3 regions of the Allobosea sp. RAC05 genome follow, and region 3 is predicted to be linked to each of the others. Evidence: riboswitches for the same ligand, from Rfam matches in the RefSeq annotation. Region 3 holds a riboswitch; each other region holds the start of a gene.
The links. Region 3 has a riboswitch for thiamine pyrophosphate ahead of thiO (glycine oxidase ThiO). Riboswitches for the same ligand answer to the same signal wherever they lie in the genome.
Positions count from the first base shown of each region.

Region 1: linked by a shared signal. The riboswitch ahead of BSY19_RS26155 (LuxE/PaaK family acyltransferase) and the one ahead of thiO (glycine oxidase ThiO) in region 3 are both predicted to bind thiamine pyrophosphate.
Region 2: linked by a shared signal. The riboswitch ahead of thiC (phosphomethylpyrimidine synthase ThiC) and the one ahead of thiO (glycine oxidase ThiO) in region 3 are both predicted to bind thiamine pyrophosphate.

Region 1 is NZ_CP016464.1:4,783,838-4,793,348, forward strand. It holds gene BSY19_RS26135 (ABC transporter substrate-binding protein) at 1-80, opposite strand, end outside; gene BSY19_RS26140 (ABC transporter permease) at 86-835, opposite strand; gene BSY19_RS26145 (ABC transporter ATP-binding protein) at 832-1,593, opposite strand; gene BSY19_RS26150 (acyl-CoA reductase) at 1,583-3,034, opposite strand; gene BSY19_RS26155 (LuxE/PaaK family acyltransferase) at 3,039-4,118, opposite strand; TPP riboswitch at 4,225-4,350, opposite strand; gene BSY19_RS26160 (DUF2161 domain-containing phosphodiesterase) at 4,436-5,116, opposite strand; gene BSY19_RS26165 (dihydrodipicolinate synthase family protein) at 5,642-6,547, shown strand; gene BSY19_RS28545 (hypothetical protein) at 6,708-6,830, opposite strand; tRNA gene BSY19_RS26170 (tRNA-Ser) at 6,918-7,007, opposite strand; gene rplU (50S ribosomal protein L21) at 7,347-8,039, shown strand; gene rpmA (50S ribosomal protein L27) at 8,140-8,406, shown strand; gene BSY19_RS26185 (GNAT family N-acetyltransferase) at 8,558-9,211, shown strand; gene denD (D-erythronate dehydrogenase) at 9,308-9,511, opposite strand, start outside.
Region 2 is NZ_CP016464.1:694,841-704,351, reverse strand. It holds gene BSY19_RS06845 (M48 family metallopeptidase) at 1-554, opposite strand, end outside; gene thiC (phosphomethylpyrimidine synthase ThiC) at 645-2,501, opposite strand; TPP riboswitch at 2,578-2,682, opposite strand; gene BSY19_RS06835 (hypothetical protein) at 2,720-2,917, opposite strand; gene BSY19_RS28550 (OmpA family protein) at 3,054-4,997, opposite strand; gene BSY19_RS06825 (polysaccharide deacetylase family protein) at 5,116-6,015, opposite strand; gene BSY19_RS06820 (dipeptide ABC transporter ATP-binding protein) at 6,124-7,827, opposite strand; gene BSY19_RS06815 (ABC transporter permease) at 7,955-8,851, opposite strand; gene BSY19_RS06810 (ABC transporter permease) at 8,848-9,511, opposite strand, start outside.
Region 3 is NZ_CP016464.1:2,235,287-2,244,797, reverse strand. It holds gene BSY19_RS14100 (Rdx family protein) at 1-223, shown strand, start outside; gene BSY19_RS14095 (thiamine phosphate synthase) at 389-1,012, opposite strand; gene BSY19_RS14090 (thiazole synthase) at 1,009-1,782, opposite strand; gene thiS (sulfur carrier protein ThiS) at 1,796-1,993, opposite strand; gene thiO (glycine oxidase ThiO) at 1,977-2,972, opposite strand; TPP riboswitch at 3,063-3,162, opposite strand; gene BSY19_RS14075 (mandelate racemase/muconate lactonizing enzyme family protein) at 3,253-4,371, opposite strand; tRNA gene BSY19_RS14070 (tRNA-Phe) at 4,590-4,665, opposite strand; tRNA gene BSY19_RS14065 (tRNA-Ser) at 4,878-4,968, shown strand; gene BSY19_RS28650 (DUF6538 domain-containing protein) at 5,060-5,419, shown strand; partial or broken gene BSY19_RS27025 (transposase) at 5,488-6,021, shown strand; gene BSY19_RS14055 (RNA polymerase sigma factor) at 6,411-7,097, shown strand; gene BSY19_RS14050 (flagellin) at 7,223-8,050, shown strand; gene fliD (flagellar filament capping protein FliD) at 8,118-9,511, shown strand, end outside.

The DNA.
Region 1 (9,511 bases), 2.4 Mb from region 3:
TGGAGGGTGCCAAGGCTCAGCGCACCCATCAGGCCGGTCCAGAGCAGCGCCAGCAAATGGCGGCGGGAATGTTGGGACATCGGACTTACCCTTTCAGATGGTGGCGCAGCAGCAGCCGCTCGATGAGGAGCGCCGCCTGGTAGAAAGCCATGCCGAGCAGCGTGATGACGATGAAGAGCGCGAACATCAGGCTCGAATCCATCACGCTCTGGGCGGCGATGATCGAGGCGCCGAGCCCCGCCCGGCCGCCGATGAACTCGCCGACGACGGCGCCGACCAGCGCCAGCACGACCGCGACCCGGAACCCCGCGAGGATCACCGGAAGCGCACCGGGCAGCTTCAGCCGCAGCAGCGTCTGCAGACGGCTCGCGCCCAGCATGCGGAACAGCTCGCGCCGTCCGGAATCGACCTGAGACAGCCCGGTCAGCGTGTTTTCCATCAGCGGGAAGAAGCAGATCAGCGCCGTGATCACGATGGTCGGCGTCAGGCCGAAGCCGAACCAGACGATGAAGAGCGGGCCGAGCGCGAGCTTCGGCACGACCTGGCTCGCGACGATGTAGGGATGGAGCAGCCGGCGCAGCACGGGGGCCTCCGCCAGCAGGATTCCTGTCGCCAGCCCGACCGTGCAGCCCAGCGCCAGCCCGAGCGTCATTTCGGTCGCGGTCACGGCGAGGTGCGGCAGCAGACGCCCGCTGGCGATCTCGCTCCACAGCGTGGCGAAGACGGAAGACGGCGCCGGCACGATCAGGGCCGGGACCCGGCCGAGACGGCACCACGCCTCCCAGCCGGCGAGCAGGGCGACGAGCAGGAGCGCCGAGGCCAGCCTTTCCCTCATGGCGCGGCATCCATCGCCTGACGCAGCTCGCGGCAGAGCGCGTTGAAGGCCGCGCCATAGCGCAGCTCGCGCGAGCGCGGCCGCGGCAGGTCGATGGCGAGGTCGTGGTGCAGCCGCCCGCCGGCCATGATCGCGACCCGGTCGGCGAGATAGACCGCCTCGCCGATGTCATGGGTGACGAAGAGTACCGTGGTCGCCTGCAGCGCACACAGCGCCAGCAGATCGTCCTGGAGCTCCTCGCGCGTCAGCGCATCGAGCGCCGCAAAGGGCTCGTCCAGCAGCAGCAGGGCCGGCTGCGTGATCAGCGCCCGCGCCACCGCGACCCGGCTCTGCTGCCCGCCCGAGAGCTGGGCGGGATGCCGCGCCGCGAAGGCCGACAGGCCCACCCGGTCGAGCAAAGCGCGCGCCGTCTCGCGATCCGCCTCGCCCACGCTGCGCTTCAGCGAGAGCGGCAGCAGGACGTTGTCGAGAACGCTGAGCCAGTCGAGCAGCGTCGGCTGCTGGAAGACGAAACCGATCCGCGGCCCCGGCCCGTCGAGGGTCACGCCGTCGATCCGCACGAGCCCCTGCCGGGGCGCCAGCAGGCCGGCCGCCAGCTTGAGCAGGGTCGTCTTGCCGCTGCCGCTGCGCCCGACCAGGCAATGGAACGCCCCGCGCGGGATCGCCCAGTCGACGCCGTCGACGATGGCCTCTGCGCCATAGCCGAAATCCACCGCCTCGAGGGCGACGAAGGCGTCGGGGTAGGCTTCACTCGACATAGGGTGCCAGGTCGTCGGCGGCCCGTTCGGCCGATTGCTCGATCTCGGTCAGCCTGACCAAGTCGAGCAGGTTGAAGCGCCCGTCATTGTGCCAGCCGGCCTCGGGGGCCGCCATCGCCCCGAAGCCGCAGATGCGGGTGACGCCCGCGTCCCCTAGCAGCGCCGCGATGCGGAACAGCTCGCGCGGCGAGGCCGCGACCGCCGCGGTCTGCAGATAGGCGCGGGAGGGCGAAACCAGCGCCGGCACCGCATCGAGGCTGTCGACGGCGACGATCTTCAGCGTGCGGTTGAGCGCGCTCGGCGCGAGTGGCTGGGCGGCATCGTTGAAGACCACACTCCAGCCATCGCCGGCCTCGCCCAGCACCACGGTCCCGTCCTCGTCGAAGCCGCGCATCTCTTCGCGGCTGCGCCAGGCGGCAACGCCGGCCGCCTCCGCCACCGAGAGCGCGCGGCGCGGATGGCGGAGCCGCAGCGCACCGAGCTCCTGCGAGACGCGCTCGGCGAATTCGCGTGGCGAGACCGCCCCGCCCCGGGCGACGAACAGCATCTGCGGCGAGTAGCAGCCCTGCTGCTCCCAGCGCGCCACATCCTGCGCCACGAGCCGCGCCAGCGGCCCGGCCCGGCGCGTGTCGAGCGCCTCGGCACCAATCAGCCCGAACCCGATCCGGTGCCCATGCGCGAGGAAGCGCGCCGTCACCGGCACCCGCTCGCGGATCGCCGTCAGCGCGTCATTGCCGCCATAGGCGACGATCGTGTCGGCCTGGTTCAGCCAGGCACGCTCCGCCTCCGCGTCGCCGCCCTTCCACCAGACCACCGCCAGGCATTGGCCGAGCCTAGGGTCGATCTCGGCGATGATCTGCGCGAACCACCCCGCCAACAGCGGCTCGGCGCTCGCGACCTTGCCGACCGTGCCCGCCTTGACCAGGAGCCCGCAGATCAGGCTCCAGAGCGACAGGCCCGGCACGTTCCCCGCCCAGATATGGAGCAGGAGCTGCGGCCCCTGGGCGCGCGTGAAGCCGCCCTTCATCGCCGGCTGGAAACCGTCGAGCACGGCCGGGTTGGCGAAATCCTCGGCCAGGAAGCGCTGCAGCTGCGGCGCGCGGAAGCTGCGCAGATAGCCCGACAGCCCAAGGCGAACGCTCTCGCGGTCATAGCCGGTGACGATGGGCAAGACGGCTTCCGCCCGCCGCCGCCAGGGATCGTTCCGGTCGAGCAGCCGGGCGATGGCGGCGTCCAGCGTCGCGACGATCTGCGCGACCGGCAGCGTCCTGAGATAGGTCCGCGCCTGCTCGCGCACATGGCTGGCGAGCGCGCCGGCCTGCGCCGTGGTCAGCTCCGGAACCCGCACCTGCACGCGCTCGCCCCAGGCGCTGAAGTCCAGCGTCCGCCAGGCGACCTCGCCGGCCGGCAGCCCCGGCAGATGCCCCGCGGTCTCGATCACCGCCTCAGCCCCGCGCCGCCCGCAGGAATTCCTCGACCGCCACCGAACAGCCCTTGGAATCGGCACCGTCGACGCGGCCGAGCAACCGGAAGCCGCCCTCGACCATCACGCCGGCATCCTCGGTCAGGATCGCGGAGGCACAGTTGAAATGGGCGAGGTCGTGATGGACCAGCACGCCGGTCGTTCCCTCCGGCAGGTCGCGCCCGCTGACCGGATCGACCACGCGGCTGCGGATCCAGTGCGGGCCGGACTTCACCGGCGGGCAGGTCGCATTGCCGTCATCATAGAACTGCGTGCTGAGTTCGGTCATGCCGTACATGTTGATGCAAGCCTCGCGCGGCACGCCGAGCGCCGCCGACAGCGCGTCGTAGAAGGCATCCGGCGTCATCTCGCGCGACTGGCCCTTGAAGCCGCCGGTGTCGAGGATGCGGCTACCGGCAGGCAGCGCGAAGCGCCGTCCCTGCGCCGCCAGCGCGTCGAGCAGATGCACGAAGCTGAAGCTCGCGCCGAGCAGCGCATAGGGCTCGCCCGAGGCCTGCGCCCGCTCCAGCGCCGCGATAAGCCGCGGCAGGTCGAGCCCGTCTGCACCGATGAAGCCTTCGCTGTCAGGCGTCCCACATTCCTGCTTCGCCAGAGCCAGGTAACGCGCCAGCGAGGAGTTCGGCATCGCCTGCTCGTCGGGGAAGAGGATGCCCATGGCCATGCGCTCCCGCCCGGCCATGAAGCGGCGGCGGAAATTCACCAGCATCGAGCGGTCCCAGACGGCCATTGTCGGGTGGTGGCTCTTGCCCCGCACCCCGCCCTGCGTCGTGCCGCTGGTCATGAAGATGCGCACGGCCGCCTCGGGCGGCGTGCAACTCAGAGTCAGGGTCTTGAAGGCGCTGATCGGCACGGCCGGAATGTCGCGCCAGCTGCGGACGGTGAGCGTGGTGCGCCCGCGCTGGATCGCGAAGCACCGATAGGGTGCGTTGTGGGCGAACTGATAAGCGAAGACGGCCAGCGCCATGCGCTCGAACGCCGCCTCGGACGCGTCGTCCTGCTCGATGAAGGCCAGCAGGGCCTCGATGATCTCGCTCTGCGTCACGTCCGCTCGCGCCTTCCCGCAAGGCCCGTCGCCCGGCAACATGCCGGGCCTTAAGCCTGACGATCCGAAAATGACGGCGTGAGCCTGGAAAAGGGGCGTCGTGGCGCCGCCCGATGTCCCGCATCCCTACGCCGGCATGACCCGGATCAGGTTCGGAGGGTCACCGCGCTGTCGGACAAAAGCCCGACCGGCGGAATCTCAGCCTCCTCGCGAGGCACCCCTTGGAACAGCGGCCACCATGATGGCGCGCCCGCCCCGCTGTCAAGGAAGCGTCACGGGACCTTCGCCGGCCGCCACGAAACCGGCGAGCCGATCCGTCATTCGGCTGCGGAAGCGGCCCCGGATTGCAGCGCCGGTCGCCATGTCGCGAGCGCATCCCGCCCCGCCGCGGTCAACGCATAGACGCCGCGACCCGTTGTCTCGAACCAGCCATAGACGTTGCGGTGCAGAATCTTCTGCGCGTCCGGGCAGGTCGGCTTGAGGTCGCGCGGCCGTTGCGGCCCCTCCACCATTGCCGCCGCGCAGGCCAGCGCCTGCTGGCGATAGGCGGTCATCACCGGTCGGCGCGTGCCGCCGCCAACGACGGGATCGCCCTGGCGACGCCGGTGTTCATCCACGAGACGGGACCGCCGTTTCGGGTCCTTGCGCGGCGTCGGTGCAACCGGGGACACGAGCACGTCGACCTGGCCGGATGCGGCGACCCCCAGCAGCCCGAGACCGAGCCGGCGACAGAGATTGCGGTAGCGCGGATCGCTCTCGCGGCCCTTGCCCCGGGCCGACAGCCGCGCCGCCAGCCAGACCTCGTCGCCGATGCTCATGCGGTCGACGCCTTGCAGGATCAGCTCGAGATTGAAGGTCAGCTTGAGCTCGCCGATCACCACCACGCTCGGGTCGCCGGCCCGCACCCCGACGAGATCGCAAGGCCCGACCTCGCCCTTGACGGTGTAGCCCAGCGCCTCGAGGAACGCCTTAACCGGCAGGTAGAGCGACGTTTCCACGGAAGACCCTCTAAACAACTGTCATGCAGCCGCGGCGGTGGCAGAGCCGCCGAGACCGCAGCGCCATCGGCCCTGAAGAGGGTGCACGGCAAAAGCTCGCCGTCCGGAACGGCAGCGACTCGCCTGAGGTATCCTGGAAAATCCTTCGGCGGCGGGGAAGTGGCGGACCGGGAGGGATTGTCAAAATTCTCCAGAGAGATCAATAAATTCAATAACTTGAGAGCCGCAGATTTTGATCGCGTGTACCAGTCCTGTGACCTGTCGTCCAGCGGACCCAGGCGGGTTCACAGGGCCCGCACTCAACCCCGGTTGGGCTCGTAGACTGTGACGAAGCGCCAAAGATTGACCCCACGAATTCTGCCTTTAACCCGCTGACATGGATGGCCTATCACCGTTCAGAGAGGGATCACGAGCGGCGCCGATCGTGACCGCTGTCTCAGTGACGATAACCGTTTTAATTGAATAACTTAAACGCCACCTGCGGTAGGGTCGCGCCTCAATGCTGAACCACGGGGAGGAAACGAGATGGACTTCAAGCCGCCATTCACGGGCATTCACGCGATCGTCTATGCGTTGTTCGATGCGCAGGAGCGGCTGAACCGCGAGGCGATGCGCAAGCAGGTCGAGATCTGTCTCGGGCTCGGCGTCCACGGGATGGCGGCTCTAGGGCTCGCGACCGAGGTCTCGAAGCTCGGCGTAACCGAGCGGCGAATGGTGATGGAGTGGGTCGCCGAGGATACGAACGGGCGCGTACCACTGGCCTTCACGATCTTCGGTTCGTCGGTCGCAGAGCAGGTCGAGCAGGTCCGCGCGGCCGAGGCGGCGGGGGCCGACTGGGTGATCCTGCAGCCACCGATGGTCGGAAGCTTCGGCGCGGCAGAGTACATCCGCTTCTTCGGGCGCGTCGCCGAGGCGACGTCGCTGCCGGTCGCGATCCAGAACGCGCCGGCCTATATGGGGCGCGGCCTCTCCGCCGATGACATTCGCGCGCTGGTCGCGCAGCATCCGAATATCTGCCTCGTCAAGGGCGAGGGTTCGGTCGTGGAGATCCGGCATCTGATCGAGGCGACGGATGGGCAACTGCCGGTCATGAACGGCCGCGGCGGCCTCGAACTGATCGATAATTTTCGTGCCGGTTGCGCCGGGATGATCCTCGCCCCCGATACGATCGACTATGCACTGGCCGCGCATGCGCGGCTCAACGCCGGTAACGAGGAGAGCGCCGAAGCCGCCTACCGCGAGATGCTGGCGACGACGGTCTTCATCATGCAGTCCCTTGAAAGCCTGATCTGCTACGGCAAGCGCCTGTTCGGCGCGCGCGCCGGCATCGAGATCCATGACCGGGCGCCGGCGCTGCGCCCCACTGCGTTCGGCCTCGACCTCGTCCAGCGCCATGCGGCGCGTCTCGGGCCCTATCGAGTCCTCGGCTGATCGGATCGCGGGCGAGCCAGGTGTCGTGAGCGGATCGGGTGACCTTCTGCGCCTCGCGCTCGCTCAGCGAACGCGGGCCGACTTTCAGGTCGGCCCGGCGCGTCTCGACGGCGACGAACACCTCCGCCTGTTCGAGCTTGGCCTCGGACGGGTCTCGGGTTCAGAGGCTCTGCTTCTCCTCGGTCTTGCCGATCAGGGCGCCGAGCGCGCCCGGGACGCGCTTGCGAAACCAGTGGATTCCGGTCTTGGGATGCTTCCAGGGGCGCGACATTGCGAGAGCCATTGCGTACCACCCGTGTGCACCACTCGGGCGGCTGCAAGCCCCTGATTTTTCAGAACTCCTTTTTGGATCATACCCTGAGCGGGATGATGGCGGACAGGGAGGGATTTGAACCCCCGATACCCTTGCGGGTATGCCGCATTTCGAGTGCGGTGCATTCAACCACTCTGCCACCTGTCCGCGGTCGCCTTCGGTCGAAGCGGGCTGGTTACTACACGCGGCGTTCGGCCAAAACAAGCCTTCGCTCGCGCGCCGGACGCATTCTGTCCCGCGCCGTCTTTGCCGCGTCGCATTCGGCAGGGTTCGCGACGCTTTCGCTTGACCTCTGCGACCCCAGCGACTATCGAGCCTCGTCCGGCGTGGGGAAACCCGCGCCTGATCTCTTTTGGCCCTTTCGTCTCGCCCTGCGCGAGCCGGGGCCTTCGAGAGCGAACCCTGACCCGTAACGACTGCCAAAAAGCCGTCCCGCATGCGCCTCGTCGAGGCCGTGACAGGGCGGGGCCGAACATGGAGGATAAAATGTTCGCAGTCATCAAGACCGGCGGAAAACAGTTCCGCGTGACCGCCAACGATCGCATCACCACCGCCAAGATCGAAGGCAACCCGGGCGACACCGTCGCCTTCGACACCGTGCTGATGCTCACCGACGGCGAGAAGACCACGCTCGACGCCAAGGCCCTCTCCGAGATCACGGTTGCCGCCGAGATCGTCGAGCAGGCTCGCGGCGACAAGGTCATCGCCTTCAAGAAGCGTCGCCGCCAGAATTCGAAGCGCAAGCGTGGCTTCCGCGCCGAGCTGACGGTCATCCGCATCACCGACATTCTCACCGGCGGCAAGAAGCCGGAGATGAAGAAGGGCGAGGCTTCGGCCGTCGCGCTTCAGGCCGGCGCTGCCGAGGCCAAGGCCAAGCCCGCCGCGAAGGCTCCGAAGGCCGCCAAGGCCGAGGCCGGTGCGCTGGACGCCTCCAACCTCTCGCTGATCTCGGGCGTCGGCCCGACCATCGAGAAGAAGCTGCGCGCCGCCGGCATCACCTCCTGGAACGACATCGCCGCCTGGACCGAGGCCGACGTCGCCAAGTGGGACGAGGAGCTCAAGCTCCGCGGCCGCGCCACCCGCGAGGAGTGGGTCGTGCAGGCCAAGGAGCTCCTGGCCGGCAAGCCCCCGCGGGCCAAGGCCGACCAGGCCGAGCTGGCTTCCGGCGAGGACTACTGACGCCTCCCGTCAGTCCCGTTTTCGCTTCCCCGCCCGAACCGGCTGGCTTTTGCCGCCGATTCGGGTTAGAGAGACCACATCAGTTTTGAGGTAGGGCGTTATGGCTCACAAAAAGGCAGGCGGCTCGTCCCGCAACGGTCGCGACTCCGAAAGCAAGCGCCTCGGCGTGAAGAAGTTCGGCGACCAGGCCGTCATTCCGGGCAACATCATCATCCGCCAGCGCGGAACCCGTTGGCATGCCGGCGTCAATGTCGGCATGGGCAAAGACCATACCCTCTTTGCGACCACGGCCGGCCGAGTCCGATTCACGACGAAACTCGGCCGAGCTTTCGTGAACGTAGTCCCGGCCCAAGAGGCCGCAGAATAAGACGGCGGATAGGGACTTCTCCGATCCGCCGGTTCCATCGAACCGGAACGGATCAGGGGTCCAGCCCTCTACGGGGTCACCCAAGGTCAGCGAAAGGGAGGTGGGACCAAATCCCAGCTCCCTTTTTCGTTTGCGCCGACGGAGAGACCCGATGTTCCCCGAATTGACCCGCGACGATGTCTTCCGGCTCGAGACCCGCCGCCTCTGGCTGCGCTGGCCGCGCATGGCGGACGCTTCCGCCATCCTGCGTCAGGCCGGGGAGAAAGCCGTGGCCGAGATGACGGCCTCGATCCCGCATCCCTACCCCGTGGATGCGGTCGAGCCCTTCATCTTCGCCATGCGCAAGGGCAATGCGCTGGGTGAACATCTGGTGCTGGCGATCACGCCGCGGTCCAAGCCCAACGAGCTGATCGGCATGATCGGCGCGCATCGCCAGGCCACGGGCGTGCCCTTCATCGGCTATTGGTTGGGCACGGGCCATTGGGGCAAGGGGCTGGCGACGGAGGCCACCCAGGCGCTGATCGATACCGTGTTCTCGCTGAGCGAGATCAAGGCGATCGAGGCCGACGCGCGCGTCATCAACCCCGCCTCCAAGCGCGTGCTGGAGAAGTCGGGCTTCCGCGCCGAGGGCTCGTTCCTGAAGTCTCTGCCGGCCCGCGGCGGCCTCTTCCCCTGCGAGCAGTACCGGCTCGACCGCTCGACCTGGGCGGCGCTGAAGAGCTGGGGCACGAGCGGCTGGACCCATGCGCCGGAGATCGAGCCCTCCGTCGCCATCGACACGCCGTGCGAACCCTGCCCGGCGTAAGCGTTCCACGTCATTCCCGGGCGGCGCTCTGCGCCGACCCGGGAATCTCGATCAGGAGATGCTCGGGTCGAGCCCGAGCATGACGAACAGTTCGACCTACTTCACGAACGTCCCGCCGAGTTCGTCCTCGATATGGATGCGGATGATCTCGTCGAAGCTCGACTCGGCCTTGAAGCCGAGTGCGATCGCCCGCTGCGGGTCGAAATTGCGCGGCCAGCCCTCGACGATCTTGTCGATCACCGGATCGGGCACGCGCTTGATGCGCGCCACGACGCCGTCGCCCGCGACCTTGCGCAGCGC
Region 2 (9,511 bases), 1.5 Mb from region 3:
AAATTGAGGTGCCCCTGCGAGGAGCAGGAGCCCCAGCGACTGGTCGTGTCGCGGATGGTGATCCGGCGGGCGGGGATCCCGAGCGCGGCGGTGTGGCGGGCGACCGCCGCCTCGAGATCCTCCAGCGCGGCACGGCGCAGGAAATCCTTGATCCGGCGCGGCACATGGGCGCTCTCGCCGGCGACCGCGAGGATCGGCGCGCCGTCCTGGTCGGTCGTGGCGCGGGTCAGCCCGCGCGCCTTGCTCCAATGGACGATGCGGTGGGGCGTGCCGCGGACAGGGATCGTCTGGCCCGGCTCGAAGGGAATGAGCTGAGGGCGCTTGGCGAGGCGGGCCGCGATCCAGCCGCCATGATTGTCCGCGAAGAGCCGGCCCGCCGCGAAATCGGCCCGCTCCGGCAGGGTCAGCGTGATCTCGCCGCTGGCCTGCGAGACGCGCAGCGTCATCCGCCGCGCGCTCGCCCGCCGCTTGATCTGCACGGGATACAGAACCCCGGCATGGGAGACCTCGATCTGCTCCGGATCGGGCTTGCGCTTGAAGAGGGAGAGCCGCATCGCCTTCGATTGTGCGGGATTCGCAGCCGTTCCGGAAGGGGGCGGCGAGCACCCCCTTCCCTCAGGCGGCCGGCTTGGGGACCGTGGGTCCTACTCCGCCGGCAGATAGAGGCTGGCACCGCGGTCGCGGAATTCCCGCGCCTTGCCGGCCATGCCCGCCGCCCGGTCGAGCGCCGCACGCTGCGTATCGTCCATCGCCAGAACCTCGGCACGCAGATCCTGCGTGATCTTCATCGAGCAGAATTTCGGCCCGCACATCGAGCAGAAATGCGCGACCTTGTGGGCGTCCTTCGGCAGCGTCTCGTCGTGATAGGCACGCGCCGTATCGGGATCGAGCCCCAGATTGAACTGATCCTCCCAGCGGAAATCGAAGCGGGCGCGGGAGAGCGCGTCGTCCCGGAGCCTGGCCGCCGGATGGCCCTTGGCGAGATCGGCGGCGTGCGCGGCGATCTTGTAGGTGATGACGCCGGTCTTGACGTCGTCGCGGTCGGGCAGGCCGAGATGCTCCTTGGGGGTGACGTAGCAGAGCATGGCGCAGCCATACCAGCCGATCATCGCCGCCCCGATCCCCGAGGTGATATGGTCATAGCCCGGCGCGATGTCGGTCGTCAGCGGTCCCAGCGTGTAGAAGGGGGCTTCCCCGCATTCGCGCAGCTGCTTCTCCATGTTCTCCTTGATCTTGTGCATCGGCACATGACCGGGGCCCTCGATCATCACCTGGCAGCCTTTTTCCCACGCGATGGTGGTGAGTTCCCCAAGGGTCTCCAACTCGGCGAACTGGGCGCGGTCATTGGCGTCGGCGATCGAGCCCGGACGTAAGCCGTCGCCGAGCGAGAACGAGACGTCATAGGCGCGCATGATCTCGCAGATCTCGTCGAAACGCTCGTAGAGGAAGCTCTCGCGATGATGCGCCAGGCACCAGCGCGCCATGATCGAGCCGCCGCGCGAGACGATGCCCGTGACGCGGCTGGCCGTCAGCGGCACGTAAGCCAGCCGCACGCCGGCATGGATGGTGAAGTAGTCGACGCCCTGCTCGGCCTGCTCGATCAGCGTGTCCTTGAAGACCTCCCAATCGAGCTTGACCGGGTCGCCGCCGACCTTCTCCAGCGCCTGGTAGATCGGCACCGTGCCGATCGGGACCGGCGCATTGCGCAGGATCCAGGAGCGGATGGCGTGGATGTTGCGGCCGGTCGACAGGTCCATCACTGTGTCGGCGCCCCACCTGATCGCCCAGACCAGCTTCTCGACCTCCTCGGCCGCGCCCGAGGTCACAGCCGAATTGCCGATATTGGCGTTGATCTTGACCAGGAAGTTGCGGCCGATCGCCATCGGCTCCAGCTCGGGATGGTTGATGTTGGCGGGGATGATCGCCCGCCCGCGCGCGATCTCCTCACGCACGAATTCGGGCGTGACGAAGTCGGGGAGGCTCGCGCCGAAGCTCTCGCCATCGGCATGGCGCTCGCAGGCGCCCTCCAGCATCGCGGCGCGGCCGAGATTTTCGCGGTGGGCGACATAGATCATCTCGGGGGTGACGATGCCGGCCTTCGCGAACTCGTATTGCGTCGCCATCCGGCCGGGCTTCGCCCTCAGGACCGGGCGCTGCGCCGGGCAGGACGGCACGCTCTGGGCGGGAGCGGCATGGCCGTTGTCGGCGGGTGTGACGGCGCGTCCCGCAATGGCCTCGAAGCCGCGCCGGTCGAGCCAGGCGCGCCTGATCTGCGGCAGGCCCGCATTGAGATCGATGGCGACGTCGGTCTCGGTGTAGGGGCCGGAGGGATCGTAGAGGCGCACCGGAGGCTCGGCATCGGTGCTCAGTTGCACCTCGCGAAAGGGCACGCGGATCGCATCATCCTGTGGCGCCGGCACATAGATCTTGCGCGAGCCGGTGATCGGCCCGGTGGTGACGCCGGTCGGAGCGCCGAAGGTTTTGGTTGGCTGGGAAGGCATTTTGGATCTCCGCCTTTGAGGTCAGGAGATCCGGCGTCGAAAGCGGTTCAAGCGCTGTGATGCGGTCGCAATGCGGGCATGCGCCGCGTTCCAGTCCCTCCGCCGGTATGACCCGGATCAGGTTCGATGGGTTCGGCTTGAGAAGCCGTCTCAGCCCTTGCGGGCACCCCTCGGAACGGGATCGAGGTTAGGCGGGTGGGCGGCGATGCGCAACCGGCTCAGGCGGTGATGTCGACGGACTGGCCCTGTCCTGCGGGAAGAACCGCCTGCATCTGCTCGGCGCTCTGCTGGAGCAGGGCGACGACGCTCTGATCAGCCTGAGCCTGCTGGCTCAGCATGATGGTCTGCAGCGCCTGCTGCGTGGCGGTCGCCTGCGTCGCGGCAAAGGTCTGCGCGATGGCCATGGAGTCACTCATGGGGGATCCTCCCTTGCTCCGGTGATAGGCGCGGGACGTTGAGCCTTCGTGAACGCGATGCCGTGAAAGCGGGGTGTGCCCTTCAGGAAGGCCGCCTCGCGGCGGACCTCCGTATCGCGCGTGAGGGCTGGCCCGGTCAGCCGCCCTGCCCTGCCAGAAGCGGCGTGATCCGCCGCAGCGTGACGCGGCGGTTCAGGCGCTCGGCCTCCGGCGTGGCGACCTTGAGATACTGTTCGCCATAGCCCTGCGTCGTCAGGTTCTCCGGCGGGACGCCGAAATCCTTCGTCAGGATCTCGGCGACCGACTGGGCGCGCCGGTCCGACAGCGAGAGATTGTCGATGTCCGAGCCGACGGCGTCGGTGTGCCCCTCGACGAGGAAGACCTCGTTGGGAGAGGCCTGAAGCGCGCGGCGGATCGAGTCGGCGATGACCGACAGCCGCTGCGCCTGGCCGGGCGCCACGTCCCAGGACCCGGTCGCGAAGGTCACCGTGTCGATATCGACGCTGCGCATCTGCGCCCGCAGATCCGGCGAGTAGCGGACCTCGTCGAGGGTGTAGCGGCGCGGAATCGGCCCGAGCGGCGGGGCGACGATCGTATCGTAGATCAGGTTTTCATCGGCCTGATCGGCATCGACGATGTAGCGCTCGCGCGGAATCCGCAGCGCCGGGCGCTCCAGCACGACGATCTCGTCGGAGAAGCGATCGCGCGGCCGGTCGCGGCGGGTGTTGTCGATGATGACGACCTCCCTGCCCTCGCGATCGAGCCGGGCGCGCCGGATCAGGCGACCCTCCTCATCGGTGATGGTGACGATCCGCGTGCCGTCGGCGCGCTCGAAGACGGTGCGGTTCTCGTCACCGCGGCGCTCGGTGCGAGCCTCCAGCCCGAGGTCGCGGAAGCGCTGCGTCTCGTCGCGGCGGATGATCGTGCGGTCGTCGTCACGGATGATCGTGCGGCCGGGTTCGCGGATGATGGTGACATCACCCTCCCGCCGCTCCTCGCGGCGACCCCGGACATCGTCGAGCCGCTCGGCGCCTTGCGTTGCCATGATGCCGCCGAGGACGCCGGCGCCCAGCCCGATTGCGGCCGCGCCGCCAAGCCCGATGCCGCCGCGGCGGCCCTGGCGCGGATCGACCGGCTGCCCCGGCACGCCGGGCGCGGCCGGCGGGGTGGCCTGGGTCTGGCCGTCACGCCGCGCGGGAGGTGGCGCGGTCGGAGGCGCCGGCGGGGCGGCGGGAGCAGCCTGCGGAGCCGGAGCCGGAGGGGTCGAAGGCGCTGGAGCCGGAGCCGGAGCGATTGCGGGCGGCGCAGCGGTGGGAGGTGGCGCGGCCTGGGGCGCAGCCGCCGGAGGCTGGGCCGGGGCGACCGGCGCCGTGCGGGGCAGCGGCACGACCGGCGGGGTCGGAGCCGTGGGCGCGATGGCGGGTGCCGGCGCTGCCGGGTAGGGGGCGGCGCGGTTCTGCGGTGCGGGCTTGGGCGCCGGCGGGGTTGCAGGCATTGCAGCCGGGGGCCGGCGGTCGGTGGGAGCCGCAGCCGGCGGCGCCGGACGCTGCGTCGGAGCCAAGCGCTCCGCGGGGGGCTGGCGCTCGGGGGCAGCGGCGGGCGGACGCGGCGGTATCGGACGGACGGACGGCGCGCCATCGACCGGCGGAAGCGGACGGGCGGCGGGCTGCGGCGCGGTGATCGAGGGGACCGGGCGCGGCATCGGCGGGTCTCGGCGCGGTTCGGGCGCGGCACGCGGCGGCGGCGGCTCTGCCGGTGCCGGGGCACGGGGTGCGGCCGGCGGTGCGGCGGTGGGCGCCTGCGGGGCGCTCGGCCGCTGGATCGCCGCCGGCGGCGCGCCAGACCCGCGCGGCGCGGCGGGGCCTTCCGCCCTGGGAGCGGCAGGGCCGCCCGGGGCCCGCGGCACGCCCGGCGCACGCTCGCGGCGCGGCTGGCCCGGCTGGTCGTCGGCCGGGGGCTGAGCCTGTGCGAACTCAGGGAAGCGGTCGGGGGCGGCTGCGGCGACCATTCCCCCCGCCTGCGACAGGGCGATGGCGGGGAGGATGGTGCCGACCAGAAGCCAGTTCTTGGTGCGCGTCATGAAATCCGTTTCCGTTTTCGTTCTGAAAGCGAGAACGCGCCGGATGCGCTGAACCCGTCCTGAACCAAAAACGGCGGAAATCCGGCCCGGTTCCGTGCGAACCGGGGCGATGCCTTACTCAGATGCCGGCCTGCTCCTTCACGAAGGCTGCGATCTCGGCATGGCTGGCGAACCAGACATCCGGCATCTCCTTGATGTGGGAGATCAGCTTCTCGAGGATCCAGATGCGCGAGCGGTAGGTGATGACATGCGGGTGCATGGTCAGGAGGAACAGCCCACCCTCCTCATAGGCGCGGTCGAATTCGCGCCGGAAGATGTCGAACACGGCCTCGGGCGCCGTATAGGGCCGCAGCGCCTGGAAACGGTTCATGTTGAAATAGACCGCGTCGTCGCGGATCCATTCGACCGGCAGTTCGACCATGCCGGTCGGCTCGCCCTTCTCGACGATCTCATAGGGGTCGTCATCGGCGAAGAGCGAGGAATCATAGAGCAGGCCGAGCTCGCGCTCGATCGAGAGCGTCACCTCCGAGAAGTCCCAGGAGGGGGTGCGCATGCCGACCGGGCGGACGCCGGTGATCTTCTCCAGCGTGTCGGCGGAGCGCAGATGCAATTCGCGCTCGGCGTCCGGCGGCACGGCGGTGTTGACCTCGTGGATCCAGCCATGGAGGCCGATCTCGTGGCCCTCGGCGATCACCCGGCGCTGCTCGTCAGGATAGAGCAAGGCGGTGACGGCCGGCACGAAGAAGGTCGCCTGGATGTCCTGCTTCTTCATGAGGTCGAGGATGCGGGGCATGCCGACGCGGTTGCCGTATTGCCCCCAGGACAGCCGCCCGACCGACTTGCCGCCGTCGCGCAGTTCATTGGTCTCGTGATCGACATCGAAGGACAGCGCGACCGCGCAGCGCGCGCCGTTCTTCCAGGTCGCCGGCTTCAGGTTGCGGCCAGCGCGGACGCGATCGACCTTGGCGCGCCAGGTCTCTTCCGGCCACTGCCAGGGGAGGAGTTCGGGTTCAGACATGGTGGTCTCCTTGCTGTCTTCGCCGTCATTGCGAGCGCAGCGAAGCAATCCAGCGTCCCGCTGTGACCCTTCTGGATTGCTTCGCTGCGCTCGCAATGACGATAGAATTCACGCCACCGGCAGCACGGGAACCGCCGCCAGCAGGCGCTTGGTGTAGGCGTCGCGCGGGTTGTCGTAGACCTCGCCGGCCGGGCCGCTCTCGACGATCTTGCCTCGATGCATGATCGCGACGCGGTCGCAGAGATGGCGGACGACCGAGAGGTCGTGGGAGATGAAGAGCAGCGTCAGGCCGAGCTCCTGCCGCAGCCGCAGCAGCAGATTGATGATCTGCGCCTGGATCGAGACGTCGAGCGAGGCGACCGGCTCGTCGCAGACGACGACATCGGGCTGCATGGCGAGCGCGCGGGCGATCGCGACGCGCTGGCGCTGGCCGCCGGAGAACTGATGCGGGTAACGGCCGGCGAAGGCGGGGTCGAGCCCGACGGCGGCCAGCCATTGCGCGACATAGGTGCCGGCCTCGGCCCGGCCGACGAGGCCGTGGGCGAGCGGGCCTTCCGCGATGCTGTCGCCGATGCGCATGCGCGGGTTCAGCGAAGCGAAGGGGTCCTGGAAGATCGTCTGGATGCGGGTGGTGATCTTGTGCGGGCGCTCGCCCGGGCTCATCACCGGCTCGCCATCGAGCAGGACATGACCGCTGTCGGGCGCATAGATGCCCGCAACGATGCGCCCCAGCGTCGACTTGCCGCTGCCGGACTCACCGACGAGTCCCAGCGCCTCGCCGCGCGCGATCGACAGCGTGACATGGTCCACCGCCTGCACCGCCGGGAGCGGGCCGACGAGCCCGACCTTCTGCGCGAGCAGGCGCAGCACGCCCGATTTACGCTGGAAGCGTTTGCCGACCGCCTCGATCACGACATAGGGCAGATCGGCCCGGCGATGCCCCGATTCCGCCTGACGCGGCAGGCGCGGCGGCGGGGCCGCGTCGGTGCCGGCGCCGCGCGCCAGCATCGCGCCGGGCCTGGCGCGCGAGGGCAGCGAGTCGAGCAGGCCCTGCGTGTAGGGATGCTGCGGCCGGGTCAGGACCTGGAGCACGGGCCCGGCCTCGACGATCTTGCCGTAGCGCATGACGCAGACATGGTCGGCAATCGAGGCGACGGTGGCGAGGTCGTGGCTGATCCAGATCAGGGCGGTGCCGAGCTGCGCGACCAGTTCCTTCATCTCGGCGAGGATCTCGGCCTGGATCGAGACGTCGAGCGCCGTCGTCGGCTCGTCGCAGATGATCAGCCGCGGCCGGTGCAGCAGCGCGATCGCGATGGCGACGCGCTGGCGCATGCCGCCAGAGAACTGGTGCGGGTAGAAATCGACCTTGGTCTCTGGGTCGGGAATGCGGACCTGGGCGAGTGCCGCAATCGCGCGCTGCCGGCGCTCAGTGCCCGTGACGCTCTCATGCGCCTCGAGCGCCAGGCCGATCTGGTCGCCGATCGTCAGCATCGGGTTCAGCGTCATCATCGGGTCCTGGAAGACCATCGAGATCGCCTTGCCGCGAATGGCGCGCAGTTCATCGGGCGGCAGGCCGACGAGCTCGCGGCCTTCGAGCTTCACCGAGCCGCGCTCGATGCGGCCCGGCGGATCGAGCAGGCCGATGATCGAGAAGCCGGTGATGCTCTTGCCCGAGCCGGATTCGCCGACGAGGCCCATGACCTCGCCGCGCTTGAGGCTGAAGGAAACGCCGTCGACCGCCTTCACCACGCCGGCGCGGGCGTGGAAATGGGTGGCAAGGTCGGTGACGTCGAGGAGTGGGGTGTCGGTCATGACATGGCCCTTGGGCCCGGGCCGGCCTGCTCGTCATTGCGAGGAGGCGCAGCCGACGAAGCAATCCAGGGCGAGCTGACGGGCCGCTGGATTGCTTCGCTTCGCTCGCAATGACGGAGAGCGCCGCTCATCGCTTCAGCCTCGGATTGACCTGGTCGCGGATGCGGTCGCCGACGAGGTTGATGGCGACGATCAGCACGATCAGGGCGATGCCGGGATAGATCGAGATCCAGTAGCGGCCAGACAGCATGTACTGGAAGCCGTTGGAGATCAGCATGCCCAATGACGGCTCGGTGACGGGGAGCCCGACGCCGAGGAAGGAGAGCGTCGCCTCCAGCGCGATGGCGCTCGCCACCTGCACCGTCGCGACCACGATCAGCGGCGGCAGGCAGTTGGGGAAGATGTGCTTGAGCACGACGCGCCAGGCCGGCAGCGGCGTCGAGAGCACCGCCTCGACATAGTCCTTGCCGCGCTCGGCCGAGGCCGCGCCATGGGCGGTCCGGGCGAAATAGGCGTATTGCGCGGCAGCCAGCGCCGCGATCAGCTGCATCTTGCCCTGGCCGAGCAGGGCCGAGAGGACGAGCGCCAGCAGGATCGCCGGAAAGGCGAGCTGGAGATCGACGACGCGCATGATGAAGGCTTCCCAGCGGCCGCCGAGATAGGCCGCGCCGACACCGAGCGTCACGCCGACGGTGAAGGCCAGCGAGCCGGCGATCAGCCCCATCTGGAGCGAGATGCGCAAGCCATAGAGAATGGCCGAGAACAGGTCCCGGCCCTGGGCGTCCGTACCGAGGATATGGGTGTAGCCGGACGAGCCGACGAAACCGGGCGGCCGGCGGGCATCCATCAGGACGAGATTGGCGAGGTCGTAGGGGTTCTGCGGGGCGACCAGCGGCGCGAAGATCGCGACGCCGAGCATCAGCACGACGACGGCGAGCGCGACGACCGCGACCTTGCTCTCCTGGAACTCGGCCCAGAAACGGGCGGCCGGGGAGATTTCGCTCGGGGGCACGGGCTGTCTCATCGCGAGCCCGCCCGGCGCAGCCGCGGATCGAGCCCGACATAGGCGAGATCGACGAGGAAGTTGATCATGATGAAGACGAAGGAGACGAGCATCAGATAGGCCACCATCACCGGCCGATCGAGCGAGGTGATCGAGTCGATGATCAGCTTGCCGATGCCGGGCCAGGAGAAGATCGTCTCGGTGACGACGGCAAAGGCCAGCGTCGAGGCGAATTCGAGCCCGAAGACGGTCACCAGCGGGATCGCGATCAGCCGAAGCACATGGCGGCGCAGCACGGTCCATTCGGAGAGGCCGGCGGCGCGGGCGAACTTCACCGTGTCCGACAGCATCGCCTCGCGGGTGCCGGCGCGGGCCAGCCGCGTCATCAAGGCGAGCTTGAAGAAGGCGAGATTGCACGCCGGCAGCAGGAGATGGCTCAGGCCATTGGCGGTGAGGAAGCTCCATTCGACGCCGAAGACGGAGACCGTCGCGCCGCGGCCGCCAGCCGGCAGCCATTGCAGCTCGACCGCGAAGGCCATGATCAGCACGAGGCCGATCCAGAAGGTCGGCACCGAGAAGCCGAGGATCGAGATCGTCATGATCGCCTTGGCGGCGAGGCCGTCGGGCCTGTAGCCGGCATAGATGCCGGCGGGGATGCCGATCAGCGCCGCGCCGACGACC
Region 3 (9,511 bases):
GGAGCTGCTCTCGACCTTCGGGCAGGATCTCGGCGAGGTCGCGCTGATCCCGCGCACCGGCGGCATCTTCCAGATCCATTACGAGGGCGAGCTGATCTGGGACCGCAAGAGCGAGGGCGGCTTCCCCGATTCCAAGGTGCTGAAGCAGCGCGTCCGCGACCGGCTCGATCCCGAGCGCAGCCTCGGCCATGTCGACGGGCATGCGGCGGCGGAGAGCGTTTGAGCGCGATTTCGTCGCCCTCGGAACCACACCGTCATCCTGGGCGACCGAAGGTCGTCCCGGGATCCATCATCGGGCGTTGTCGGTGCCTTATGATGGATCCCGGCCCGCGCGGCTGCGCCGCTTGTCCAGGATGACGAGGGTGGTTCGGAGTCAGGCTGGCCGGGGTTAGGCGGCGCGACTGCGCGTCGCCGCGATCCAGGCCTTCAGCCGCGCTTCCGGATCGGCGTTCAGCGTGATGTCGGTGACCGCCGAGACGATGTCGGCGCCCGCTTCGAAGACGCCCGGCGCGCGCTCCAGCGAGACACCGCCGATGCCGACGAGCGGGATGTCACCGAGGCGGCGCTTCCACTCGGTGACGCGCTCAAGCCCTTGCGGCGCCCATTTCATCGCCTTCAGGATGGTCGGATAGACCGGGCCGAGCGCGATATAGTCCGGCTGCGTGCCAAGCGCACGCTCCAGTTCGGCCTTGTCATGGCTGCTGACACCGAGCCGCATCCCGGCCTTGCGGATGGCGGCGAGATCGGCGCCGTCGAGATCCTCCTGGCCGAGATGGACGAAGTCGCAGCCCTCCTCGATGGCGAGCCGCCAGTAATCGTTCACGACCAGCACGCAGCCGGCTTCTGCGCAGAGCGTCTTCGCGCGGGCGATCTCGCGGCCGGTCTCGGCTTCGCTCCGGTCCTTGACGCGCAGCTGCACCAGCCTGACGCCGAGCGGCAGCATGCGGGCGAGCCAGTCGGCGCTGTCGAAGATCGGATAAAACGGGTCGAGCTTCACGGTGGATGCTTTCATGAGAGGAACGCCTTGCCCATGACCGGGGTCGAGGGCGCGGCCATGTCGCGCGCCTCGATCGGCTGCGCCTGGAAGGCCTGGTGGCCGGCCTCGATTGCCTTCGCGAAAGCCTGCGCCATCAGCACCGGATCGCCCGCCTTGGCCACCGCGGTGTTGAGCAGGATCGCGTCATAGCCCAGCTCCATCGCCTGGGCGGCGTGGGATGGCAGGCCGATGCCGGCATCGACCACCAGCGGGATGCCGGGGAAATGCGCGCGCATGCTGCGCAGGCCGTAGACATTGTTGAGTCCACGCCCCGAGCCGATCGGCGCGCCCCAGGGCATCAGCACCTCGCAGCCGGCATCGAGCAGGCGGCCACCGACGACGAGATCCTCGGTGGTGTAGGGGAAGACCTCGAAGCCATCGTTCGTGAGGATGCGCGCCGCCTCGATCAGCCCGACGACATCGGGCTGGAGCGTGTCGTCCTCGCCGATGACCTCGAGCTTGATCCAGTTCGTGCCGAAGACCTCGCGCGCCATCTGGGCGGTGGTGACGGCTTCCTTGACGCCGTGGCAGCCGGCCGTGTTGGGCAGCACGCGCACGCCGAGATCGCGGATCAGCGACCAGAAGGCCTGCCCTGCCCCGCCCTCGCCCGCCTCGCGCCGCAGCGAGACGGTGACGATCTCGACGCCCGACGCCTTCACCGCCTCCGCCAGGATGGCGGGGGACGGGTATTGCGCCGTGCCGAGGAAGAGCCGGCTCTTCGGCTCGAAACCATAGAAGCTCGCCATGTCGGTGATCCTCTCAGCCGCCCTGCATCGGGGCGACGACCTCGATCCGGTCGCCCTCCGCCAGCGTCACGGTCTCGCGCTTGCGGGCCGGAACGAAGTCGCCGTTCACCGCGGTGGCCACGATCTTGCCGGCATAGCCGAGCTCGGCCAGCGCCTGCTCGAGCGTGGTGGCGGCGACCTCGCGCGGCTCGCCGTTAAGCAGCAACGTCATGAAGCCTCTCCGGGATGCTGGCGGGATCGAGCAGGGCGTCCGACGCCAGCCGCGCCATCGCGGGGCTCAGCAGAAAACCGTGCCGATAGAAGCCATTGACATGGATCACCCGGCCGCGGCGCGTCAAGCGCGGCAGGTTGTCGGGGAAAGCTGGGCGCGCATCGACGCCGATCTCGACGATCTGCGCCTCGCCGAAGGCCGGATGCAGCGCATAGGCGCCGCCGAGCAGTTCCAGCATCGAACGCGCGGTGACGGCGCCGCGGTCGCCGCCCTCGATCATCGTCGCGCCAACCATGAAGATGCCGTCCGCCCGCGGCACGACATAGAGCGGGATGCGCGGATGCAGCAGCCGAACGGGACGCGACAGGGTGACGTCGCGGGTGCGCAGCAGCAGCATCTCGCCCTTGACGCCGCGCAGATCGGGCAGCGCCCCGCGGGCGGCGAGCCCGCGACAATCCAGCACCGCGTCAGCCGCGACGTCCTCGGGCGCGACCTCGCGGCCGTAATGGATGCGCCCGCCAAGCGCGATCACCTTCGCCGCTAGTCCTGCCAGCGCGAGGCGCGGATCGAGATGGCCCTCGCTCTCGAAGAACAGCGCCTTGCCGAAGCGCCCGGCGAGATCGGGCTCGAGCGCGGCGATGGCCTCGGCCTCGATCTCGACCAGATGGGAGGTGCGGCTGGCGAAGCGGCGCAGTTCGGCGCGATCACGGCTGGGAGCGACCACGAGCGTGCCCTTGCGGACCACGCCTTCGACATGGCGCTCCCACCAGGAGGCGGCCTCCTGGCCGAGCCGGACCACCGGTTCCTCGGCGCTCTCGCCCTCGCACCAGGGCGCCAGCATGCCGCCGGCCCACCAGGAGCAGGCCTTGGCCCCGGCCGTTTCGCCGCGCTCGAAAATCTCGACCTCGGCGCCGCGCCCGAGCAGTTCGACCGCGCAGGCGAGGCCGACGACGCCGGCGCCGACGATGCCGACGCGCAGCGGCGCCGGGGATCGAGACGGAATGGATGCGTGCGGCATGCCCTACCCTCGCGGCCGTGAAGGCTGCGGCCGTGGCAGGACGGGTGAAGCGACGCTGCGACGACCGTTCCCTTCGCCGGCATTATCCGGATCAGGTTCGATGGGTTGGCGACTTGCGCCTCTCAGCCTTGCGGCACCCCAACGGATCGACCTCAATTTAGGTCCGACGTTGCCCAGCGGCAAGCCCGGCGCCATGCCGGCGCAGCCGAGCCGCCCTGCGCGCGTCAGCCGAGCGGCAGCATCAGCCCAGCGGCTTGGCGAAGCGAGCGAAGGCGTCGTTCGTCGGTGTCGTGCCGGCGCCCGGCCGCTGGGGTTTCAGGAAGCAGCCATCGACGACGTTGGCCGGCTCCTCGAAGGCGTCCTTGATCCAGGGGATGTATTCGAGGACCGGCGTCGCCTGGTGCCAATAGGCGAGATGGACATGGACCTGGCTCATCTCGCCGGCATGGGGCGCAACCGGCAGGCGGCTCGCCAGAGCGAGATCGGCGACCTGGATGTATTCGGTGATGCCGCCGAGCCGGGTCACATCGGGCTGGACATAGTGGATCGCATCCGCCGCGATGAAGGCGCGGAAGGCGTCCAGCGAATAGAGCTGCTCGCCGAGTGCGACGGGGATCGACGTGTCGCGGGCGAGCGCGGCATGCGAGCCGACATCGTCATACCAGAGCGGCTCCTCGAACCAGAAGATGTCGAGCGGCTCGGCCCGGGCGCAGAAGCGCTTGCAGGTCGGCAGATCCCATTTGCCGTTGCCGTCGATGGCGAGCGAAACATGCGGGCCGACCGCCCGCCGCACCGCCTCGAGCCGGCCGATGTCGATGCCGGGATCGGCATGGCCGACCTTGACCTTGATGCGGTGAAAGCCGTCCTGCTCGACGGCCCTCCGGCAGCCCTCGATCAGTTGGTCCTTCGGGATCGAGAGCCAGCCGATATCGGTGTTGTAGGCCTCGAGCCTCGGCTTGCTGGCGCCACCGAGCAGGTGCCAGAGCGGCACGCCGGCCTTCTTCGCCTTGAGATCCCAGAGCGCGACATCCACCGCAGCGAGCGCGAGCTGGGTGATGCCGGCGCGACCGACCCATTGCAGGGCCGGGTGCCGGGCGAGCTTGAGCCAGAGCCGGTTGCTCTCCGAGGCATCCTCGCCGACCAGCAGCGGGGCGTAGCAATCGCGGATGCAGGCGGTGATCAGCCGGTCGGAGGGCAGATCGGCATGGGTGCCGGTGAAACCATAGCCCTCCAGCCCCTCCTCCGTGACGATCTTGGTGCCGACGACGCCCCAATGGCTGATCCGATGCGTCGAATCGGCGATCGACCCGCCGGTGACGGGGATATGCAGGATGAAGGGTTCGATTCTGGCGATGCGCATGGCTGTCCTCCCGGGCCTCCGCTCGCGACCATCGGGGCCGCGGCGGCTTGTTGGGCCCGAGACGACCACAGCCGGAGACGCGGTTCAACGCCGGAAGCGGCGCGCCCGACATGCAGACGCAGAGGGGCGGGTCGCCGCGCGCCAGATCAGGCGAGGCCAAGCGCAGTGGTGCGGACCCGTGGCGAGTGGGCGGAGACCATCGATAATCAGGAAGGGAATGGTGCCCAGAGCTGGAATCGAACCAGCGACACTGCGATTTTCAGTCGCATGCTCTACCAACTGAGCTATCTGGGCGCCGGGGATGCGAAAGCCGCGTCCCTGTTGGTGGGCGCGGTATAGCCAGTGCCGGCGGGGCTGTCCAGTCGCTTCGTCGGCTTTCCGGTCACGATCCGGTAGCCCCGGCCCGGCGCCCCGGCCTGCCACCGCCTCCCCGCCGCAAAAGCTGCGCGAAAGCGCGCTGCGACGGCTTGTCAAAGCGCCCGGCCATCGGGCATAGAGCATCCAACGGAGACGTGGCCGAGAGGCTGAAGGCACTCGTTTGCTAAATGAGCATACCCCACAAGGGTATCGAGGGTTCGAATCCCTCCGTCTCCGCCACTCCTAAGCCCTTGATATTGCGTACGTGGATCGTCTCTCCCGAGGACGATTCTGTCACAGCCGCCCGTCACAGCACGGGGGCGTTTCTCGTATGCATCGATTCGACCGAGCCTGTCTGTCGAGGCGCAGCCACGTCTTCTGGATCCGCAAGGCGGTTCCAGTGGAACTGGCCGCGAGCCTCGGGAAGACGGACGTCCGGCGCTCGCTGAGAACCAAGAGCCCGCTGGTCGCCCGCCAACGGGCGAGAACGGTTCTGATCGTCATCGAGGAGGCTTTTGAGACGCTTCGCGCTCTGAGGTTGCCCCCGGAAGCGCGCACTGCGTTCGATGCCATCGTCAATCATATTGGACGATCTCGACCGCACGGGCGTCAGATGGGCCCAGCGAGCGAAGTATCGCATGCTGCTGCAGTACCTGACCCAGCCCGACCAGATTCGGACCGACTGAGCTGAGACCCTGATCCTCCTCCAGATTTGAGCAGAGTCCGTCATACAAGGAGACGGACAGTGCGCCCCTTACGATTTACGGGGAGCAGATCATCGGGATGCTGAAGGAGCAGGAGGCCGGAGCGGCGACGGCTGACGTCGCCCGCAAGCACGGCATCTCCTCGGCGACCTTCGACAAGTTCAAGGCCAAGTATGGCGGGATGGACGTGTCGGATGCACGCCGGCTGAAGACCTTAGAGGACGTCGCGATCAACCCGGAACGGGTTTACGCTGTGGACGCCCGCCTCAAGAAGCCGCTGGCCGAACAGAGGCTCGACAACGGGATCCTCAAGGATGTCGCCGCAAAAATGGTGACGCCCGATGCGAAGCGGAAGGCGGTCCCTCATGCCTGCACGGTGCATGCGGTGAGCCAGCGTCGAGCGTGCCTGGCCTTGAAGATCGACCGCTCGACGGTGCGCTACACGAGCACCCGGCCGGACGATGCCCTGTTGCGCGAGGCGATGAAGGCCGCGGCGACGGAGCATCGGCGGTTCGGCTATCGCAGGATCCACGTCATGCTGGACCGCCAGGGCATCGTGATGAACCAGAAGAAGCTGAGACGGCTCTATAGCTGATGATTGGATGGACGCTGCTCGCGCATGCCGCCCGGATCAATGTCCAGCGCTTGCGGCACAACGCACACTCAGTCGAGACAATGAAACCTGTGCGAGGCCTTGCCGCGGGAGAGTTCGATTCGGATGGAAAGATCAGGCTCCCGACCCGGCGTCCTCGCCAAGATGCGTCACCGCAGCCTGCGCAGGGCTGGGCCTGGGGTCACGCGGCGCCCGCAATAGGCAGTTTTTGCCGCCGACCCGGCATAAATTTCCTATCTAAGTATATGAAATTAAATACGTTTTTTTGATTTCATCGCGCCTGGTTCGGCGCCCTGCTCCGTTTCAGTTCCAGACGCCCCTTTCAGGCACCGGGCCTGGAAGTGGTTTCTGGAGGTTTCCGGACCATGAATGCCCAGCCATCCCGCCTCGATTTCGTGTCACATGCGGATTGCGCCGCCCCCGCCCTGCTGCTTGCCGTCGGAGGGATGCCGGCGAGGACAGCGGAAAGGATGCAGGGCCGCCGGCCAATGGATCGTGACGACGAATTGCTGGACCTGATCGCTGGGGGCGACGAGGGCGCCTTCCGCGAACTGGTGTCGCGCCACGTCGACCGCGCCTATGCGCTGGCGCTGCGAATCCTGCGCAACGGCGCCGATGCGGAGGACGTCGTCCAGGACTCGCTGCTGAAGATCTGGAGTCATCGCGGCAGCTGGCAGGCCGGTCGGGCGAAATTCTCGACCTGGCTCTACCGCGTCGTCACCAATCGCTGCCTCGACATGCGCCGCCGCCCCAAGACGGAGGGCATGGACGAGGCGCCGGAGATGGTCGACGCGCAGCCCGATGCGCTCACGACCCTTCAGCGTCACGAGGCCAGCGACCTGCTCGCCCAGGAGATGGAGCGCCTGCCGGACCAGCAGCGCGTCGCCCTGATCCTCTCCTACTACGACGACCTCAGCAACGCGCAGATCGCCGAGGTCATGGACACAACCATCCAGGCCGTGGAGTCGCTGCTCAAGCGCGGGCGCCAGCATCTGCGCCGGCAGCTCGACAGCGCGCGGGCCGACATCTGCCGGACGTTTACCGGCGATTAGCCATGATCGCGGCCAGTCCGGCCGCGCGTGCCAGCCCCAGGCCCCTGCCCCGTTGAACCCCAGGACGCCGCAAAGCGGCGTCTGCTCCCAGGAGGGGAGCGTCACCGGAGCAAGGAGTAGCCGCCATGGCTGTGATCTCGACCAATCTCGCCGCCAATTCGGCGGTCCGCTACCTGAACGCCAATTCCGCCGACCAGACCGCCTCGCTGTCCAAGCTGGCCAGCGGCTCGCGCATCGTCTCCGCCGCCGACGACGCCTCGGGCCTGGCGATCTCGACCCGCATCTCGTCGGACGTGACGGCCCTGACCCAGGCCGCAACCAACGCCTCGCACGGCACCTCGATCCTGCAGACGGCCGATGGTGGCGCTTCCAACATCAGCGACATGCTCCAGCGCATGAAGGCGCTGGCCTCGCAGTCCGCCTCGGGCACGGTGACGGATTCCGAGCGCACCTACATCCAGGCCGAGTTCGCCCAGCTCGTCGAGGAAATCGACGGCATCGCCCAGAGCACGCGCTACAACGGCGAGAGCCTGCTCGACGGCACCAGCGACTTCTCGACCGGCATGGTCGTCGTGGTCGGATCGGACGCCACCAGCGACACCATCACCGTGACGATCGACGCCCTCACCTCCACCGAGCTCGGCGTGGACACCTCGGACATCTCGACGCAGGCCGGCGCGACGACGGCGATCACCGCGATCGATGCCGCGATCGACTCCGTCTCCAGCGCGCGGGCCAATATCGGTGCGCTCGAATCGCGCTTTGAGTTCCGCTCCAACACCATCGCGACCAGCATCGAGAACCTCGAAGCCGCCAATTCGGCGATCAAGGACGTCGACGTCGCCGCGGAATCGGCGAACCTCGCCTCGATCAAGGTCAAGACCCAGGCCGCCGTCGCCGCCGCGGCCCAGGCCAATTCGATGCCCCAGGAGCTGCTGAAGTTGCTGCAGTAAGCCCCGGGCGGCGGGGTGGGCCGGTCCTGGACAGCCGGCCCACCCCTCACATCTTGCGGAGACGTCGATGGCCACGGTCAGCAGCAGCACGAGTGCCAGCACCACCACCTACACCAGCGCGACATCCACGAGCGCCACGACCGACACCTCGGACATCGACTGGAACGCGCTGATCGAGGTCGCGGTCCAGGCCAAGCTGTCGAAGGCGGACACGATCGACCTGAAGATCACCGCCAACGAAGCGAAGATCGCGGCCTATCAGGAGTTGCAGTCGCTGCTGTCGGATGTCGCCGACGCGGCCGACGCCCTGCGCGCGGTCTCGGGCACGTCGAACAGCGGCACGGACGTCTTTCTCGACCGGGCCGCCTATCTCACCGCCAATGGCGATGTCGACGCCTCCGCTGCCCTCTCGGCCACGGTCGAGGACGGCAGCGATGTCGGCAGCTACGACATCCAGATCCTGCAACTCGCCAAGGCGCACAAGATCGCCGGCAGCACGCAGGCGTCGAAGTCGGAGGATCTCGGACTGTCCGGCGTCATGAGCCTCGGCGTCGTCGATGGCGAGGCGGTCGAGGTGACGATCACGGACACGATGTCGCTCGCCGACATCGCCGATGCGATCAACGCCGAGTCCGAGGAGACCGGCGTCCAGGCCACGGTGCTGCGCGTCTCCGATTCGAGCTACCGGCTCGTCCTCTCGGGCGTCGAGACCGGCGAAACGATCGCGGCGAGCGCCGTCTCGGGCGACGACGTGCTGGCCTCGCTGGGCGTGACCGCCTCGGACGGCGCCTTCGCCGACGTGCTGCAGGAGGCCCAGGATGCGATCCTGACGCTGGACGGCATCACGGTCACGCGCAGCAGCAACAACATCGACGATCTGCTCGATGGCGTGACGCTGCATCTCTACCAGACGACGCAGGACGACCCCGACACCGACAGCGATGTCTCGATCACGCTCGAAGTCGGCGCCGATGTCAGTTCGGCCAAGGAGGCGATCCAGGCGCTCGTCGACGCCTACAACGCCTTCCGCGACTTCGTCGCCACGCAGCAGACCCTCGCCAGCGACGGCACGGTCGCGGAAGACGCGGTCCTGTTCGGCGACGGCACGATGCGCAGCGCCACGCTCTCCGTTTACAGCGCCCTGACGGCCACGATCGACGACGAGAGCATGGCGCTGATCGGCCTCTCCTTCGACAGCGATGGCACGCTGGTCGTCGACGAGGATACGCTCGACAACGCCCTGCTCGACGATCTCGATACGGTGAAGGCCCTGCTGAGCTTCCAGATGGACGCCTCGTCCAGCCAGCTCAAGCTGCTGTCCCGCGGCACCTCTGTGCCCGCAAACTTCACCCTCGACATCAGCGTCGATTCCAGTGGCGCACCGACCGCGGCCTCGGTCGGCGGCGACAGCTCGCTCTTCACCGTGTCGGGAACGCGCATCATCGGGGCGGAGGGGTCGAT